DNA from 3 places in the Priestia sp. P1_B12_1 genome. Region 1 is predicted to be linked to each of the others. Evidence: riboswitches for the same ligand, from Rfam matches in the RefSeq annotation. Region 1 holds a riboswitch; each other region holds the start of a gene.
What was found. Region 1 has a riboswitch for cobalamin ahead of nikA (nickel ABC transporter substrate-binding protein). Riboswitches for the same ligand answer to the same signal wherever they lie in the genome.
Positions count from the first base shown of each region.

Region 2: it holds a riboswitch for cobalamin, as region 1 does, so the genes downstream of both, AC1D0Y_RS21790 ((2Fe-2S) ferredoxin domain-containing protein) here and nikA (nickel ABC transporter substrate-binding protein) in region 1, are expected to answer to the same signal.
Region 3: it holds a riboswitch for cobalamin, as region 1 does, so the genes downstream of both, AC1D0Y_RS05585 (ribonucleoside-diphosphate reductase subunit alpha) here and nikA (nickel ABC transporter substrate-binding protein) in region 1, are expected to answer to the same signal.

Region 1 covers NZ_JBFTZR010000009.1:98,830-105,687, reverse strand. The annotation lists gene AC1D0Y_RS23350 (hypothetical protein) at 115-273, shown strand; gene AC1D0Y_RS23345 (tautomerase family protein) at 441-830, shown strand; gene ftsZ (cell division protein FtsZ) at 1,190-2,194, shown strand; cobalamin riboswitch at 2,197-2,387, shown strand; gene nikA (nickel ABC transporter substrate-binding protein) at 2,531-4,072, shown strand; gene AC1D0Y_RS23330 (GNAT family N-acetyltransferase) at 4,144-4,671, shown strand; gene AC1D0Y_RS23325 (CitMHS family transporter) at 4,983-6,284, opposite strand; gene AC1D0Y_RS23320 (YfmQ family protein) at 6,427-6,858, opposite strand, start outside.
Region 2 covers NZ_JBFTZR010000007.1:150,790-157,647, reverse strand. The annotation lists gene AC1D0Y_RS21805 (cation:dicarboxylate symporter family transporter) at 338-1,609, shown strand; gene AC1D0Y_RS21800 (M42 family metallopeptidase) at 1,717-2,754, shown strand; gene AC1D0Y_RS21795 (hypothetical protein) at 3,108-3,266, shown strand; cobalamin riboswitch at 3,414-3,592, shown strand; cobalamin riboswitch at 3,711-3,890, shown strand; gene AC1D0Y_RS21790 ((2Fe-2S) ferredoxin domain-containing protein) at 3,993-4,373, shown strand; gene cobJ (precorrin-3B C(17)-methyltransferase) at 4,387-6,009, shown strand; gene AC1D0Y_RS21780 (sirohydrochlorin chelatase) at 6,028-6,858, shown strand, end outside.
Region 3 covers NZ_JBFTZR010000001.1:1,073,098-1,079,955, reverse strand. The annotation lists gene AC1D0Y_RS05595 (o-succinylbenzoate--CoA ligase) at 1-1,351, shown strand, start outside; gene menC (o-succinylbenzoate synthase) at 1,355-2,458, shown strand; cobalamin riboswitch at 2,738-2,923, shown strand; gene AC1D0Y_RS05585 (ribonucleoside-diphosphate reductase subunit alpha) at 3,057-5,300, shown strand; gene AC1D0Y_RS05580 (ribonucleotide-diphosphate reductase subunit beta) at 5,317-6,360, shown strand; gene AC1D0Y_RS05575 (hypothetical protein) at 6,390-6,593, opposite strand; gene AC1D0Y_RS05570 (DUF1540 domain-containing protein) at 6,660-6,818, opposite strand.

The DNA.
Region 1 (6,858 bases):
AAATAACTGGTGATAACCTGCATGTGCTGCTGTCTATACAAAAGAACTGGATCAAGGTTTCTCAAAAATCATTTACACACTGCTGACATTTTGATGAATAGGAGAGGCTACGTGATGTCTAAAAGTGATCATGAAAAGCAACAGATGAGTCGGGCTGATATGAAAAAACAAGCCAAAACATCCTCGCAAAACCTTGTGATGAACGTACTCATTGCCATTGTATCTGTATGTATTTTAGCTCTTATTATAAATGTTTTTATACTAATGAAATGAGCCGTTATGCTGCTCATTTCTTTTTGTTAGGTTCAGCTTTTATTGAAGCATTTGAGGTCTCTTTCACTAGAGAGCATATTGTGAATAGCATATCTTTTTTTTACAAATGATAGTTGTGATATGATGAGGCAATAATATATTAGACAAAAAGCTGGAGGTTACTTAGTATGCCATTACTTAGATTTGATGTAATAGAAGGAAGAGATGAAAAAGAGTTAAAAACATTGCTAGACGCTGCTCACCGAGCGATGCTAGAAGCCTTTGGCGTCCCGGAGCGAGACCGTTATCAAATTGTACATCAGCATCCTGCTCATGAAATGATTATTGAAGATACAGGTCTTGGCTTTGAGAGAAGCAAGGATTTGGTTATTATAAGTGTAACGAGTAAACAGCGAACAGAAGAGCAAAAGCAAGCTCTTTACAGATTAATTGTAAAAGAGCTTGGAGAGAGCTGCGGCATTCAGCCAAACGACATTATGATTTCGATTGTTGAAAACGATAATGCTGACTGGAGCTTTGGCATGGGAGAGGCTCAATTCTTAACTGGGAAATTATAAAACGGTTTATTATCTAGAGAAGCCCTTATTTCTAAGGGCTTTTTCTCATTTTGTCTCTAAAAATATTATTCTCTTAGTCACATCTTACTCAAAATTAAATACAGACATCTGTCAAATGAATGATACAATAAGCTTATATGCCGTTTTGAGTGGAAAAGCCATAAAAGAGTTCGGCGTACTAATTTTAGAACAACAATAAATTTACATAAAGATGTAAAGATTTGAAGGTTAAAAGAGAAATGTATAAAATCTGTAAAACAAAAGAACAGTTACGCGTTAAACATAGGAGTAAAAGGTTCTTCACGTGTTTTTTCGGATAAGAAGAGAAAGTAATTTTGATCATTGAGGAGGAACTTAGAATGTTTGGATTTGATGCAGATGTATCGCCACTAGTGCGAATTAAAGTAATTGGAGTCGGCGGTGGAGGAAATAACACCGTTAACCGTATGATTGAACACGGTGTACAAGGAGTAGAATTTATTGCCGTTAATACGGATGCTCAGGCGCTTAACTTATCTAAAGCAGATGTAAAAATGCAGATTGGTGCGGCATTAACGCGAGGATTAGGTGCAGGAGCTAATCCAGAAGTGGGAAGAGAAGCAGCCGAAGAAAGCAGAGAACAAATTCAAGAAGTACTGCAAGGCGCAGACATGGTATTCGTAACAGCTGGCATGGGTGGAGGAACCGGTACTGGAGCAGCCCCAGTTATTGCCCAAATTGCCCGTGAACTAAATGCTTTAACAATTGGAGTAGTCACTCGCCCATTCAAGTTTGAAGGAAATAAACGTACGAAGCAAGCAGTAGGCGGTATTACTGCGATGAATGAATCGGTAGATACCCTTATTGTGATTCCAAACGACCGCTTGCTTGAAATTGTCGATAAAAAGACGCCTATGCTTGAAGCATTCCGTGAAGCAGATAATGTTCTTCGCCAAGGTATTCAAGGTATTTCAGATTTAATCGCTGTTCCGGGGCTGATTAACCTTGACTTTGCTGATGTAAAAACAATCATGTCTAATCAAGGATTTGCGCTTATGGGTATCGGACGAGCTTCTGGATCAGACCGGGCAATTGAAGCGGCGAAAAAAGCGATTTCTAGTCCGCTGCTAGATGCATCGATTGATGGAGCAAGAGGCGTGCTGTTGAACATTACGAGCGGCAGCAGCTTGAGTCTTTACGAAGTACAGGAAGCAGCAGATATTGTCACGTCTGCTTCTGATCAGGACTTAAATATGATTTTTGGGTCCGTGATTAATGAAGATTTAAAGGACGAAATGATGGTAACCGTTATTGCCACTGGATTTGATGATGAAGATGTTTCACCATCAGCTTCTACTTCTAGAGTTTCAAGAGCACGCTACTAAATTAAATAACCAGCTTTTATGGTGGCAATTGTTTTTCAATTGCCTTAAAAGGGAATCCGGTGCAAATCCGGAGCGGTCCCGCCACTGTAACAAGGAGCCTTATGTCAAAAAGCCACTGTCTATTTAGAGACGGGAAGGCGGTATAAGGCAATGACTTGAAGCCAGGAGACCTGCCATAAATCGCAGCACACAATAACCTACGAGGATAGGGAGGTGTTTTGGCAGAATCAAAAATAAGATAAACAAGGGATACGTTTATCTGAATTTGTATTGAAGACAAGCACTTCTTTTTAGAAGTGCTTTTTTTTTGTATTAAAATAGAAGGTGGAAAAATCAATGATAAATAATAAAAAACTCGTATCTATGATATTTCTTGTGTTACTTTGCCTCACTGCTTGTGCTCCTAATGAAGAGAGCATAAGTATAAAAGAAAAAAAGAAAACGGATAAAAGTGTGACGTTTTTATTTAATTTTACATCTGCAACACTTGATCCTCATACGGATGATAATTATACAGCAGTTCGTGCGGGAGTAGGGGAGACGCTTGTTAAAATCAGCAATGATTTAAAAATAAAGCCCTGGCTTGCTGAAAAGTGGAAAACGGAAGATAACGGTCTTACGTGGACATTTACGATAAGAAAGAATATTACGTTTCAAAATGGTAAAGCACTAGATGCAAATGCCGTTAAGTCTTCTCTTCAAAGAACGATAGATCAAAGTTATGCGATGAAAAACGCTTTAAATATTAAAGAAATGAAAGCGAACGGTCATGCGCTGACAATTACATTAAAAGAACCAATGCCTAAATTTCCTTCTGAGTTAGTACATCCAAACACAGCTATTATAGATGTTGATGTTTCTAATATAGCTAAGAAGCCTATTGGCACAGGTCCATTTCAAGTTTTGACTTTCGATCAAGGAAATCAAGTGAAGTTAGAAAGATATGAACATTATTGGAATGGGAAAGTAAAATTAAAAAATGCGATCTTTGCATTTAACGAAGATGCTAATGCGCGCGTTGCGGCTCTTCAGTCCGGAACAGCGGATATTATTTATCGCCCGCCTTTAGAAAGTTTGGGCACTTTACAAACAGATCCGTCTTTTAAGGTAAGTGGAGTACCCAGTGTGCGTACACATTTATTACTTTATAATCAAACCAATGACGCATTAAAAGACGAAAATGTAAGAAAAGCTATCGATACCTTACTGAACCGAAAAGAAATTGTCAGCAGCATCATGAACAATCAAGCGGCAGCAGCTCGAGGTCCATTTTTACCTCAATTTCCTTTTGCTGATAATAATGCTAATGAGCAAAGAGGTATGCCATCTGCTAAAAAATATTTAGAGAAAGCAGGCTATCAAATCAAAAATGACAAACCAATGAAAAATGGAAAGCCACTATCGCTCTCTCTTGTCACATACAGCTCTCTACCAGAACTTCCTTTGATTGCTCAGCTTATACAGTCTAATGCCAAAGAGTTAGGAATTACTATTAAGATTCATCTCGTTGAGGACAGCGATGAATATGTAATGGCAAAAGACGATTGGGATTTAGCACTGTACAGTCTTATCACTGCACCTAGAGGAGATGCAAGCTATTATTTAAGTACGAACTATTTGCCGGGCGGTGGTTTAAATGCCAGCCGGATTGATGACGATAAGCTAACAAAAATGATAGAACAGTTAAATTCAACAGTAGATGACGCAAAGCGAGATCAGTTAGCTAAGCAAGCAACCGCTTTGATTAATGAGGAAATGCTGACGTCATCGATTGTACATCCAAACATTGTTGTTGCTTATAATCAAAAAGTGAAAAACTGGACCACAAATCCAAGCGAGTATTATATGCTGACTCAGCATTTAGACGTAACGCCATAGTCAATCTTGTGTTGTTCCTATAGGAAAACGAGAAAGTATACAATGATAGATAAAAGGATGTGACAGTAAACGTGCAAGAAGTACAAACGTATCAAATTAAAGAAGTAAAAGAAAAGGATGCGGAAGTGATTCAGTTTGTCATGAATATGCGGAATGAGCTATTTCCTATGATGGAAAAAAATCAGCTTCCTGTGGATTTGCTTCATTTTAATAAATATTATGTTCAAGCGAAAGGCGCTGCTTTTTTTGCAGCTGTCACGGAAAATCAACAAGTAATTGGAACAATTGGTTTATACGCTTACGATGGAAGGTTTCATGCATTAAAAAAGCGATATGAACATAAAACTGCAGCCGAGATTGTAAAATGCTATGTCGATCCAGCATATCGGCGTCTAGGCATTGGACAGCAGCTGTTAAAGGCAGTGGAACAATTTGCTCAAAGTCATTTTTATGACACGTTGTATCTGCATACTCATCCTTTTTTACCGGGGGCTATTCCATTCTGGACTTCACAAGATTTTATCGAAAGGCTTGCTGAACAGGATGAGCCATGGAATACGCTGCACATGGACAGAAAAATACAACCGGTCGTAATGTAACGATATTATACAGTAATTACCATAGAATCTAGATAAGAGCTCATGCTATAATGAGCTTACTTACATTTATAGCCTGTAGGGCAAGTCCTTACAGAAAAGAACCACGTTTCGAATTGGCTGAAACGTGGTTTTTTTCTATGAAAAACAAATAACAAAATATTTTTAAAAATATATATGAAATCGCTTTCAAAATAATGAAATATATTATATAATTACTAGTGTTGTGTTGTACTTTGTTAGTGTTAAATCAATATCCTACATGTGTGAGCCGATTGCCTTATGGTAGTCGGCTTCCTTTTTTATGGTAGAGTCTAAAGGGAGATAGCATTCGTTAAAATGGCTGTAATTGTCATCACAATAGTTGTCCCAAAGGCCCACTTGAAAAGAAACTTTTGATGCTCCCCGAAATCTACTTCAACCAGCCCAATCAGAATGAAAGTAGCGGGTACTAAAGGAGATAGGGGAAACCCAGTTGTGGAATGTCCCAATAAAGCTGCTCGTCCTATTTCTACAGGGTCTACACCAAAATTAGCTGCTGTATGGCTAATAACAGGTAAAATGCCAAAATAATAAGCATCAGGTGAAAATACAAAGCTAAGAGGAAGGCTCGTTATTGCTACAACTAAGGGAAGGTGAGAGCCCAGCCATTCAGGAGTGAGGCTGACAATGGTATTAGCCATGGCATCCATCATTTTTGTTTCTGTAAAAACGCCTGTAAAGATTCCGGCTGCAAAAACCAACGTACTAACCATTACAAAGCTGTTTGCATGACTTAAGATTCTTTCCTGCTGTTCTTTTGGATGAGGAAAATTAACAAATAAAGCAATGGCAAAAGCAATAGCAAATAAAATTGGAATAGGGAGTATGTCTATGATCAAGAGAGTCATTAAGCACAGTGTCAATAAGGCATTAAACCAAAAGAGTCTAGGTGGCTTCCCAGGGGTCTCATGAACTGAAAGCTGTTCAGCAAATGCCATTGATGCACCTTTTAAATGAATAGTTCCTAAGCGCGCTTTTTCTCTCTTTCCGAGTAGATATGCTGAAAATAAAGTCCACATCAATCCCGCTGCCATAGCTGGAATAAGAGGATTAAATAGATCTGATACTTCTAATTGCAAACTTGCTGCGGCTCTTACGAGAGGACCTCCCCAAGGAATCATATTCATAACACCTGCGCTTAAACTAATAACACAAGCCAGTATTAGTCGGTTCATTCCCAGTTTTGTGTACAAAGGAAGCAAGGCGGAAACTGTAATTAAAAATGTAGAAGAGCCGTCTCCGTCCAAGCCAACAAGCATTGTAATAACGGCAGTTGCCATTACGACTTTTAAAGGATCGCCTTTCACAATGTTTAGGATACGAGAAATCATAGGATCAAATAAACCGACGTCAATCATTAGTCCAAAATATAAAATAGCAAAAACGATCATAATGGCCGTAGGAGCTACTTTTAAAATACCATTCATCATCATATCGCCCATATCAGCACTAAAACCTCCAATTATACCAAAGAGGATAGCGACAAAAATAAAAGCAACAACCACGGACAAGCGTTTACTGATGACAAGAAATAGAAAAGTCGCAATCATTCCAAACCCTAACAAAGAAAGCATTATCCATCACCTCTTAAAAAGTTAGAAAATTCTATTAATTTTCATTATAGCATTAGAATTACTGTTAAAGTTTGGTATTTTTAAATAAGATAGCTTCAAACTAAAACTAAAAGCTAAAAAAGCCGCCTTATAGGCGACTGGTTTAAGCTAGGTCAGCTGTTATGGACTGCTTTTGAAGGTGATCAGACAGCAGGCTGTAAGCAATAATTTTCTTTTTATACTGTTTTACGACATCGACATGATCATCATAACTGTATAAGCATAATCGAACATCTTTTTTTCCTTTTTTCGTATCGATAACCAGTGGAGTTTCACTGTCTTCTAGGTGTTTATAATAGTCCTTATTTCCTTCATGGACATAATATTGTTTTAAAAAGGTTGCTTTATTAAAATAATCAATCACTTGCATTTTGTCTTTGCCTTCTAAATGTTTCCCATCAACTGTGACAGTAACGTTTTGGTCATCAAGTGTTGGGTGTAATTGAAATTTAGTCATAAGCCATTTGACCACTGGAGTTGGAAGACACGTTATTAATATTTTGAGTGCACTTACAAGAATGATGGAAAGTAATAC
Region 2 (6,858 bases), on a different contig from region 1:
TAAAATTTTCAGAATTTTATATTCGAATAATAAAAATAAACATGTATCGTATTATACTAACCTAAAATGCATATTTCAATATAAAATTTTATTTTTTTAATTTATTCGCTGAAATAGCAAAAATAGAAAAATTCTTAGCAAAAAAATCTCAATATACAACAATTATTTGATATGATAAAACAGAACTGTAAGTTTTAAAAATTCGCATGTGCGGCCTTACATCCTTTTAGTAAAGAACTGTTTACATAAGGTGCTGTAAGGATGTATATTTATACACGGTTCGCGGAACCGCATATGCTCGATGGGTGAAAGTCAACTGTGCGAAAGGAGCAAGAAAGTGAAAAGGTTAGGTCTAGCAACTCAGATTCTAATTGGACTGATTTTAGGCGTAGCTGTAGGTGCTATCTTTTACGGAAGCGATACAGCCATTTCTATTTTACAGCCGGTTGGAGACATATTTATTCATTTAATTAAGATGATTGTCGTACCGATTGTGATTTCAGCATTAATCGTAGCGGTCGCAGGAGTAGGCGATATCAAAAAATTAGGTAAGCTTGGCGGAAAGACAATTCTTTATTTTGAAATTGTTACAACCATTGCTATTGTAGTGGGGATTATTGCCGCGAACTTATTTCACCCTGGTGCAGGGGTTGATATGGGACATATTGAAAAAAGCGATATTTCTCAATATGAGGCAACGGCAAAAACGTCTGAAAGTACAGGGATTGCTCAAGAGCTTCTTCATATTGTTCCGACAAACGTCTTTCAATCGGTAGCAGAAGGCGATCTTTTACCAATCATTTTATTTTCCGTACTGTTTGGTGTAGGCGTAGCTTCGATTGGAGAGAGAGGAAAACCTGTTTTAGCCTTTTTTGAAGGCGTCTTGGATGCAATGTTTTGGGTAACTAATTTGGTGATGAAGTTTGCTCCAGTAGGTGTATTTGCACTTATTGGTGTTAATATTATAAAGTTTGGTGTCGGATCACTTATTCCATTAGGAAAATTAGTGTTCGCCGTTTACTTCACCATGATTTTCTTTGTGCTTGTGGTTCTTGGAATTATTGCTAAAATGGCTGGAACAAGCATGTTTACGCTGATAAAAGTGTTAAAAGACGAGCTGCTTCTTGCTTTTACAACGGCAAGTTCAGAAGCCGTTTTACCGTCTCTTATCAAAAAGATGGAAGACTTCGGCTGTTCTAAATCGGTTACATCGTTTGTTATTCCAACGGGCTACACGTTTAATTTAGATGGTTCAACCATTTATCAGGCGCTGGCATCGCTGTTTATTGCTCAAATGTACGGCATCGACCTTTCCATTATGGATCAAATTCAGCTCCTTCTTGTGCTAATGTTAACCTCAAAAGGAATGGCTGGTGTACCAGGGGCATCGTTTGTAGTTGTACTTGCTACACTTGAATCTATGGGCTTCCCTCTTGAAGGCATGGCATTTATTGCAGGAATTGACCGCATTCTTGATATGATGCGTACCACAGTTAACGTAGTAGGAAATGCTTTAGCTGCTATTGTAATGTCCAAGTCTGAAGGCGAGTTTGATAAGCAAAAATCATTAAATTACACAAATCAATTAAAGAAATCAAACATAGCTTAAAACAAAAAAGCCGGGCATCTGCCCGGCTTTTTTGTTTGGAGCTGCCTGTTATCTTTTTTGAAACATATGGTAAAATAAAAGAAATGAGAGACAAAGGAAGTGTCATAATGACGGAAACTGTTCAGTTAATTAAAAAGCTTGTTTCGATTCCCAGTCCTTCTGGAAATACAGAAAAGGTAATTTCATTTGTCGAAGACTATGTAAAAGAGCTAAATATTCAAACGTATCGCAATCGAAAAGGGGGCTTAGTCGCTACTATTCCCGGTAAAGATACAGATCACCACCGCATGCTGACGGCTCATGTCGATACATTAGGTGCTATGGTAAAAGAAATCAAACCGAGTGGACGTCTGAAAATCGACCTGATTGGAGGGTTTCGCTACAATTCTATTGAAGGAGAATATTGTGAAATTGAAACTTCATCAGGAGAAGTATTTAAAGGAACCATCCTTATGCATCAAACATCTGTTCATGTGTATAAAGATGCAGGGAAAGCTGAGCGGAATCAAGAAAATATAGAAATTCGATTGGATGAAAAAGTACATAGCGCAGAAGATGTTCGCAGTCTTGGAATTGAAGTCGGCGACTTTGTTTCGTTTGATCCTCGTGTAGAAATAACAAAAAGCGGTTTTATTAAATCTCGTCATCTCGATGATAAAGCAAGCGTAGCTTTATTGCTTCAGCTCATGAAAATAATTCAAGAAGAACAGATCGAACTGCCATACACTACGCATTTTCTCATTTCAAATAATGAAGAAATTGGATACGGAGGAAATTCGAACATTACGCCTCAAACAGTAGAATACTTAGCGGTTGATATGGGTGCTATGGGAGATGGACAATCTACTGATGAATACACCGTGTCTATTTGTGTAAAAGATTCAAGCGGCCCATATCATTACGGTTTGAGAAAGCATTTAGTGGAGCTAGCTAAGCAGCATGATATTCAGTACAAATTAGATATTTATCCGTTTTACGGATCAGATGCTTCTGCTGCTATTCGTGCCGGACACGATATCGTACACGGCTTGATTGGTCCAGGAATTGATTCTTCTCATGCGTTTGAGAGAACGCATCAAGATTCATTGAATCATACGTATAAGCTTCTCTATTACTATGTTCAGTCGAACATGATTCTGCTTTAAGAAAGGGATATTTAATTAGTGTATTTTTATGCAAAGGAAAGAACAGAACGGGATTGTGATGTCTGTTCTTTCCTTTCTTAAAAAAGAAGCCGGCTGTCTGGCTTCTTTTTTTTTTATAAATACTATATATTTTTTTACTGGTGAATCAACAGTTGGTTAAAAAAGCACCTTTTTAAAAAGGTACCATACTGCTTAAACCTTTTGTACATTTTGTTCATTTACAGAAGTTAAAATGTTTTTAAATTTTTAAAAGTTTCTTGTGACAAGTTTTGTAGAATGGGTTTTCAAAAGGAAATGGTTTCGTCATAATGTGGATATAGCGATCACTACAATAATCGGAGGCGAATCTTTTCATGTGGGTACTGACGGTATATGCTGGAAAAGAAATGAAAATGTTTGAATTTGAAACTGAAAAGCAGGCGAGAGAAGCTTTTGCCAAAACAAATGGCTGTAAAGTTCTTTCAGAAGTCGTGTATTATAATGATCCTCATTTAACATTGGTAGCTATATAAGTAGAAAAACAAGAGCTGATTTTTTGCTCTTGTTTTTTTATGGCTCTTTATATCCTATAAAAAGAATAGAGTTGAAATAAAAAAAAATGTACGCTATGATATGGTAGTTACTTCTATTATTCTGATAGTTTAAAAGGTTCATATATATCAAACAGCAACAGTAAAGATGCCAAGAAGGCTTAATAGGGAAACTGGTGAAAGACCAGTACTGCCCCCGCAACTGTAAGTGTGGACGAACGAGTATAACCACTGTGGAAAAATCACGGGAAGGTTCTCAAGTAGAATGATACACAAGTCAGGAGACCTGTCTTTATTGTGAAGTTTCTATTTCTCCGGGGAGCGGGAAGGGAAACGTTGGCTTAAAGTGGCATTCGTGTACACTCTTATTCTGACGTTTTACCCGCTCGCATATTAGCGAAGCGGGTTTTTCTCGTATCGCAAAACTACATATCGTGCAAAAAAGGTGCGCAATGTCCACATTGCGTTAAATGGGAAGTCTGGTGTGAAGCCAGCGCGGTACCCGCCACTGTGAAGATGAGCTGATTGCATATGCCACTGTATTCGGGAAGGCGCAATCAAGTGATGAATCGAAGTCAGGAAACCAGCCTTTTTCCAATGCGAAGCTTACCCTACGGGATATAGGTGGAAGTGCAAAAACTTAGTTTGAATTTTTCTGCGCCTCTATCATTGATAGAGGCGCTTTTTTTAGTAAAGGAGCGAATGAGTGTGACGACGTGGAACTTAAATGGAACAAAACATCACGTATTGATTTGTAATGGAAGCAGCTGTATGAGAAAAGGTGGAGAAGAAGCCACGCAAGCTATTCGAAATAAAGTGACAGAACTGGATTTGGATGAAACGGTTCATACAACGCGTACACGTTGTAACGGACGATGCAAAGATGCTCCTGTAGCTATCGTCTATCCTTCAGGAGATTGGTACAAGCAGGTCACTGAAACCGTGGCTCATCGGATTGTCGAAGAACATTTAGCAGGAGGCTGCAGTATAAAGGAATCGCTTATTTATGAATATGATCAAAATGGTTTCGTTTCTCCGGAAAACAGTGACTCCATAGAAGGAATTGACAAAGTAAAAAGTAACGCATAAAGGAGGAGCTAGCATGAAAGGTAAACTTTTAGTTATTGGATTTGGGCCGGGAAGCTTTGAACATATTACACAGCGAGCAAGAGAAGCCATTCAAGAAAGTGATATGATCATCGGTTACAAAACCTATGTGGAATTAATTCAAGGACTGTTAACGAATCAGCAAATTATTAGTACGGGAATGACCGAAGAAGTAAGCCGTGCACAGGAAGCTGTAAAGCAAGCTGAAGCAGGAAAAACCGTAGCTGTCATTTCGAGCGGAGATGCGGGAGTATACGGAATGGCAGGCCTTGTGTATGAAGTGTTGATTGAAAAAGGCTGGAAAAAAGAAACGGGCGTAGAGCTGGAAGTAATTCCTGGCATTTCGGCTATCAATTCATGCGCATCTCTCCTTGGAGCGCCCGTGATGCACGATGCTTGTACAATTAGTTTAAGTGACCACCTTACGCCTTGGGAGCTAATCGAAAAAAGAATTGAAGCAGCTGCACAAGCAGATTTTGTAGTGGCTTTTTACAACCCAAAGAGCGGAAGACGAACAAGACAAATTGTTGAAGCGCAAAGAATTCTATTAAAGTATCGTTCCCCTGATACGCCTGTTGGTCTTGTGAAAAGCGCTTATCGTGACCGTGAAGAAGTCGTAATGACCAACTTAAAAGACATGTTAAATCATGAAATTGGCATGCTGACTACCGTTGTTGTCGGAAATTCATCTACGTTCTTTTACGACGATTTAATGATTACACCGCGCGGGTATCAGCGAAAATATACCCTCAACCAAACGGAGCAGCCGCTAAGACCGCATCAGCGACTTCGAAAAGAAGCAGAACCATGGGCTCTCGATCAAGAAGAGACTGTAAAGCAAACAGCTTCGACTATTGAAGCAATTCAGACCAAAACAGAAGAAACAGCAACTTCACGAGCTCTTGCAGAAGAAGCGCTTCAAGCAATTTTAGGTGAACCTACTTCTGCGGTCGTACGTCAGCCAGTACAGTCTATTTTCGAAGTCGCGGTTAGTCCAGGACTTGCCAATAAGAAATTCACGCCTGTTCAAATGACAACACTAGCAGAAGTTGTTGGTGAAAAAGGTACGATGGAGTATACACCTGACCATCAAATCAAACTTCAAATTCCAACAGCCCAGCCAGATGTGATTATTAAAAAGCTCCAAGCAGCTTCCTTTTTACTATCTCCGGTCGGAGACGTGTTCACAATTAAAGCGTGTGATTTTTGTGACGGAGAAAAAAGCGATGCTATTCCACATACGGAAGAATTACAAAAACGCCTCGGGGGAATGGACATGCCAAAAGAGCTGAAGCTTGGTATTAATGGATGCGGTATGGCCTGTTATGGCGCAGTTCAAGAAGATATCGGCATTGTCTATAGAAAAGGTGCGTTTGATTTATTTTTAGGAGCTAAAACGGTTGGACGAAATGCGCATTCAGGTCAAATTGTGGCGGAAGGCATAGCACCTGACGACATTGTTGAAATAGTGGAGAACATTGTCCATGAATATAAAGAAAAAGGTCATCCTAATGAGCGATTTCATAAATTCTTTAAGCGTGTGAAGAACGTTTATGGATTCGACTATCAAGATATAACACCAAAAATAAAAGTAGAACCAGCTCCGTGTGGAGATTAAAAAATGGGAGGGCATTATATGAAATCAGTTTTATTTGTCGGTCATGGAAGCAGAGATCCTGAAGGGAACGATCAAATTCGCGAATTTATTTCGACTATGAAGCATGATTGGGACGCATCTATTTTAGTAGAAACGTGTTTTCTAGAATTTGAACGCCCAAATGTAAGTCAAGGCATTGATACATGTGTGGCAAAAGGAGCAAAAGATGTAGTTGTAATTCCAATTATGCTCTTGCCTGCTGGCCACTCTAAAATACATATTCCGGCGGCTATAGATGAAGCTAAGGAAAAATATCCACACGTAAACTTCGTATACGGACGTCCCATTGGCGTTCATGAAGAAGCCCTTGAAATTTTAAAAACGAGATTACAAGAATCAGGAGAGAATTTAGAAACTCCAGCTGAAGACACGGCTGTTATCGTCTTAGGGCGAGGAGGAAGTGATCCTGATGCAAACAGTGATTTATATAAAATTACGCGCCTTCTTTGGGAAAAAACAAACTATAAAATCGTTGAAACTTCTTTTATGGGCGTAACTGCTCCGCTGATTGATGAAGGGGTAGAGCGATGTTTAAAACTAGGCGCTAAAAAAGTGGTTATTCTCCCGTATTTCTTATTTACAGGAGTACTAATTAAGCGTTTGGAAGAAATGGTGACGCAGTATAAAATGCAGCATGAAAACATTGAGTTTAAGCTCGCCGGCTATTTCGGTTTTCACCCAAAACTGCAGACAATTTTAAAAGAACGTGCTGAAGAAGGATTAGAAGGTGAAGTGAAAATGAACTGCGATACGTGTCAATATCGCCTCGGCATTATGGAGCATATTGATCACCATCATCATCACGATCAT
Region 3 (6,858 bases), on a different contig from region 1:
TGTTCAAAAAGTAGCACAGCAGCTTTCGTTTAACGGTGTAAAGCAAGGCGATACCATTGCTTTATACATGAAAAATAGAGTGGAGTTTATTGAGATTTTACATGCGGTTTCTTATATTGGCGCCCGGTTGCTGCTCGTCAACACGCGTTTGACAAATGAAGAAATTAATTATCAGCTAACAGATGCAAACGTGTCGTTGCTTATTGCGGATGAAACATTTTTAATGAGAGAATTCCAAAGTTCCATTACTCAGCTTACTTTACCTGCTTTAAAAAGTTCTCCAGAAGCAGAAACAGGTTTTCAAAAAACGTGGAATCTCGAGGACACATTCACCATTATGTATACGTCTGGAACAACAGGTCATCCAAAAGGAGTGCTGCAGACATATGGAAATCACTGGTGGAGTTCCGTTGGCTCAGCGCTTAATTTAGGATTAAATGAAAAAGACTGCTGGCTTATAGCGGTTCCTTTGTTTCATATTAGCGGCTTATCTATTTTAATGCGGAGCGTCTTTTACGGAATGAAAATCATTTTAGAAGAACGGTTTGAAGCAAGAGCAGTAAATGAAGCGATTGAAAACAAAGGGGTAACGATTATTTCGGTTGTCACTTCCATGCTGTCCAACATGCTCGATGAGTTAGGGGAACGGAAATATCCGCATACGTTTCGATGCATGCTTTTAGGAGGAGGACCTGCACCGCTTACTATTTTAGAAGCTTGTGTGAGTAAAGAAATTCCTGTTTATCAAACGTATGGAATGACAGAAACATCTTCACAGTTCGTTACGCTTTCACCTGAAGATAGTTTGCGAAAACTGGGATCAGCAGGTAAACCATTATTTCCATGTGCAATGAAAATTGTAGATGAAAAAGGAAATGAGACCAGCGAAGCAGGAGAAATTATTGTTAAAGGTCCAAATGTTACAAAAGGATATTTAAATAAACCTGAAGCTACTGAAAAAGCAATTCAACAAGGCTGGTTCTATACAGGAGACATCGGGAAAGTGGATGAAGAAGGCTTTCTATATGTGTTAGACAGACGTTCAGACCTTATTATTTCAGGTGGAGAAAATGTATATCCAGCTGAAATTGAAAATGTTTTGTTGAAGCATCCCGCTGTTAAAGAGGCCGGTGTAACGGGAGTAGCTGACGAAAAATGGGGACAAGTGCCAGCTGCATGTGTTGTTGTAAACGAAGACGTTTCAGATGAAGAATTATCTTTACACATTCAACAATTTTTAGCAAAGTACAAACTTCCAAAGTATTTCGTTCGAGTAGAGGAGCTGCCGCGAACGGCTTCTAATAAAATCATACGCCGGAAGCTATCATCGTTCATACAGAAAGGGAGCTAATCGATGATTATAAAAAAAGTACATCTTTATAAAATTGACATGAAGCTTCTTTCTCCTTTTTCAACAAGCTATGGTACAGTGCAGGATCGAGAATTGATTTTGCTTGAAGTAGAAGATGAACAAGGATTTACAGGGTGGGGAGAAGTAGTTGCTTTTTCATCTCCTTGGTATACGGAAGAAACGATTCAGACGTGTTTTCATATGTTAGACGATTTTTTAATTCCCTCGCTTCTTCATCAGCAGCTTCAAAAACCAGAGGATGTTCAAAAGTTATTCAAACCTCTAAAGCGAAATAACATGGCTAAAGCAGCTTTAGACTGTGCTGTATGGGATTTGTATGCAAAGCGGCAGAACAAACCGTTATCTGAAGTAATTGGAGGAGTAAGGTCTGCTGTAGAAGCTGGAGTGGTAGTTGGCTTAAATGATATTTCCATAATGAAAGAACAAATAAAGACTTACATGAAAGATGGCTATAAGCGCTTTAAAGTGAAAATTAAGCCGGGTGCTGACTATGAGCTACTGAAACAAATTCGAGATGAATTTCCAAGCATTCCTCTTATGGCTGATGCCAATTCAGCCTATACGTTAAGCGATAGTGATTCATTGAAGAAACTAGATGAATTGAATTTAATGATGATCGAACAGCCGTTAAGTTCTGATGATATCCTTGATCATCGATTGTTACAAAAGCAAATGCAGACGCCAATTTGCTTAGATGAAAGTATTGTGAGCTATGAAGATGCACGTCATGCAATTGAACAAAGAAGCTGTAAGATTATCAATGTGAAAATCGGTCGAGTTGGCGGAATGTCCGTAGCAAAGCAAATTCATGATTTGTGCGCCCAGTATGGTGTAAGACTTTGGGTTGGCGGAATGTTAGAAGCCGGGATTTCAAGAGCTCATAACATCGCCCTTGCGACATTGCCTTCTTTCACGATACCAGGTGATATTTCTGCGTCATCTCGCTATTGGGAAAAAGATATTATTAAGCCCGAAGTAGAGGTAGAAGCTGGAGTAATAAAGGTGAAGGGAAAACCGGGGATAGGATACGATATCGATAAAAACTTTATCAAAACAATCACAGCATTTGAAAAAGAATACCAATAATTAAAAACCGTTTTTTATGTAAAACGGTTTTTTTTATTGAGGTTGTTAATGTTTAGTAGAAAAATAGGACAAATTTTTTAAAAAGAGCACATTGTTCCATCAAGCGTGTCAAAACATGTTATGATGGAATAGTTTGATGAAAAAAGTCGAAGAGTTTTATCGTAAAAAACAAAATTATTTTTGAAAATAGGTTGATAGTTTTCTAAGTTGTCCTATATAATGTGTTTATAACATAACACAATATGTTGTTTTGAAATCGATAATAAAATACTATATTTTGTGTTTTCCAGTGAAAAAGGTGTCTGATAAAAAGACTTAAAAGGGAATTTGGTGAAAATCCAAAGCTGTCCCCGCAACTGTGAATGCTGATGAAATAAGGAGATCCACTGTGAGTAAACATCATGGGAAGGCCTTAAAGTAAAAAGAAGCATAAGTCAGGAGACCTGCCTTTTTTATGTCGTTTTATCTTCTTCGGGAGGTGAGAGGGTAGAGCGAGGATTGAGAAAAGACTTAGTGTCTTCTTCTATCTTCGTTCTATTCGCTCACCGAGGTACGGTGAGCGATTTTTTATTTTGAAGTGAAGAGAGGAGCCATATTTATGGTGAATACATTAAAGCCTACAATTCTACATGAATTAACTGCATATATTGAACGTTTAAAAAATGAATTTACGCAGCTTGATTTTTCTTTGTATGAGGAAAAGGTTATTCAAACTGTTACAGTAAAGGAAAATATGACGGACGAAAAGGTTGCAAACGTCCTAATTTTAGCAGCCTTAGAGCGTATTTCAATGGAAGAACCAGATTGGACGTACGTAGCGGCAGACGTCTACTTAAACGAACTATATCGAAAAGCAGCGGACAACCGAGGTTATGATAAAAAAGAGAAGTACGGTTCGTTTTATCAGCTTATTCAAGAACTAACAAAAATCGGCATTTATAATAAACAGCTATTAAAAACATATACAGAAGAAGAAATTAATGAAATTGCTTCAGTCATTATTCCTGAACGCGATCGTTTATTTACATACATTGGATTGTTGACATTAGCAGATCGCTATTTAGCGACATCACATGATAAGCGCGTATACGAATTACCGCAAGAACGTTTTCTTATCATTGCTATGACGCTGATGTCTCAAGAAAAGAAAGAAAATCGAACAGCATTAGTAAAAGAAGCGTACTGGGCGCTTTCTAGTCTATATATGACGGTTGCCACACCAACGCTTTCAAACGCAGGAAAGAGCTACGGACAGCTATCTAGCTGCTTTATTGATACGATTGATGACAGCTTACGCGGTATTTATGATAGCAATACAGATTTGGCCACGCTTAGTAAAAATGGAGGCGGAATTGGTGTCTACCTCGGTCATATTAGAAGCCGAGGAAGTGATATAAAAGGTTTTAAAGGCGTATCATCAGGAACAATTCCATGGATGAAACAGCTAAATAATACGGCTGTAAGTGTCGATCAGCTAGGTCAACGACAAGGGGCTATTGCCGTATATTTAGACGTATGGCATAAAGACATCTTTTCATTCTTAGACGCGCGGTTGAACAATGGTGACGAACGCCAGCGCACGCATGATTTATTCACTGGCGTATGTTTGCCAGATTTGTTTATGGAAAAAGTAGAAGCACGTGAAGACTGGCACTTATTCGATCCTCACGAAGTTCGTACGCTGATGGGCTACTCGTTAGAAGATTTTTATGATGAAGAAGAAGGCAGCGGTTCGTTCCGCACTCGTTACGCTGAGTGTGTAAATAATGAACAGCTTTCAAGAGAGACAGTACCTGCTATTGAAATCTTCAAGCGCATTATGCTTTCGCAGCTTGAAACGGGGACGCCTTATATGTTCTATCGTGATACGGTTAACCGAGCTAATCAAAACCGCCACGAGGGCATGATCTACTGCAGCAACTTATGTACAGAAATTACGCAAAACCAAAGCACAACGGTCGTAACAGAGGAAATTACGGAAGACGGAAAAATTATTATTACAAAGAATCCGGGCGATTTTGTTGTATGTAATCTTTCTTCTATCAACTTAGCGAGAGCCGTAACTGAAGATGTGCTTGAACGTTTAATTCCAATTCAAGTACGCATGCTTGATAACGTTATTGAGTTAAATGATTTGCCGGTACTTCAAGCAAAACTAACAAACCAAAAGTACCGCGCAGTAGGGCTTGGCACATTTGGTTGGAACCATTTGCTTGCCTTAAAGAAAATAGCATGGGAAACAGATGAAGCGGTAGCATATTGCGATGAATTGTATGAGCAAATCGCTTACTTAACCGTACAGGCAAGCATGAACTTAGCTAAAGAAAAAGGTGCATATCCATTATTTAAAGGCTCAGATTTTGAGTCAGGCGCTTATTTTGAAACACGTAAATACACAAGCGAAGCGTGGAGTGAACTGCGTAACGAAGTTCAAAACAATGGGATAAGAAATGGCTACTTAATGGCTGTAGCACCTAATTCATCAACATCTATTATCGCGGGTTCTACTGCAAGTATTGATCCGATTTTCCGTAAGTTTTATTCAGAGGAAAAGAAAAACTATAAAATCCCGGTGACGGCACCGGATTTATCACCAGCAACAAACTGGTATTATAAGTCCGTTTATTTAATTGATCAGCACTGGAGCATTAAGCAAAACGCCAAGCGCCAGCGCCATATTGATCAATCCATTTCATTCAATTTATATGTGCAAAATGATATCCGAGCAAAAGAGCTGCTGGATCTTCATATGACGGCATGGAAAGAAAAGTTAAAAACGACCTACTACGTACGTTCAACATCAAGTGAAGTCATTGAAGAATGTGAAAGCTGTCATAGTTAAAAGGAGTGAATAATTGATGACAAGCATGTTAAAACGAGAATTAATGAACGAAACAGCTCCGAACCGTTCGACAGGAATCATCAACGGCAAGAGCTCAAATATTCTAAACTGGGATGACGTCCGATTTTCATGGGCGTTCCCTAAATACAAGCGTATGCTAGCTAACTTCTGGACGCCGTTTGAAATTAATATGGGTCAAGATATTAAGCAGTTCCCTCAGTTAACGGCTGACGAACAAGAGAGTTTTTTAAAAATTATTGGCTTGCTGGCGCTACTGGACAGTATTCAATCAGATTATGCTAGCAAAGTAGCTGACTATGTAACCGATTCTTCGATTAATGCTCTAATGATTATTTTAGCGCAGCAAGAAGTGGTTCATAATCATTCGTATTCATATGTTTTATCAAGTCTTGTACCAAAAGGAAAACAAGATGAAGTATTTGAATACTGGCGCACAGACGAAAAGCTTCGCGCTCGAAATGACTTTATTACAAACGGATATAAAGCATTTAGCGAAGAAGCAACGGTTGAAAACTTTTTGAAGTCTATGGTATATGATGTTATTTTAGAAGGCCTTTTCTTCTATAGCGGATTTGCTTTCTTCTATAATCTTGCGAGAAATCAAAAGATGGTGGCGACATCTACGATGATTAACTATATCAATCGTGATGAACAGCTTCACGTTGGGTTATTTGAAAAGATTTTCAAGGAAGTACTAAATGAAAATCCAGCTTATCGTACGGAAGAGCTAGAAACGTTTGTAGTTGAAACGTTCCAAGAGGCAGCTCGTCTTGAAATTGAATGGGCGGAATCTGTTATCGGAGAAAAATTCGACGGCATCACGATGAAAGAACTGCAGCAGTATATTGAATACATGGCTAATAAACGCTGTAATCAATTAGGCTTCGGCCGAGCTGCTTTCCCAGAAGCACCGATTGAAAATCCTCTTCGTTGGATTATTGCTTATCAAGAGGTAGATTTAGGGAAAACGGATTTCTTTGAACAGAAATCAAGACAATATACAAAAGCATCAGATGCGAATGGATTTGATGATCTATAAACACAAAAGCTGACTAATTTCCTTATTGATTAGTCAGCTTTTTTTAAGTGAATAAGTCCAAGTTCTAACGCACGTGTGGTAATTAAGTCATCAATTTCTTCTGGAATGTTTTCAAGTGTTCCCCATTTATATGTCCATAAATGAGTAAACGATTGTACATAGATTGGAAAGGTTTGTTCATTTGCTTTTATGGCTTCTTCTTTAAAAAAATGAATCAGTTGTTCAGTTTTCATATTAGTCTCCTTTTTTATGATCTTGAAGAGAGAAAAAAGACAACCCAGAGGCTGTCCTTTTGCGGGTTACGCTTCAGTTGGCTTGAACGTTTTACAGTCTGTTTCATAGCTGCTTGCTGCATGTTTTCCGCTATGACTTACCACGTAAATTTCTTCTGCGCTGCAGTGATTTCCATTTTTCCAAAAGTGACAGTTATTTACTTCACAAAGAATGTTTTGTTCCAACGTTAACCCCCCTTTGTATGTGATAGCTATAGTATGGTCA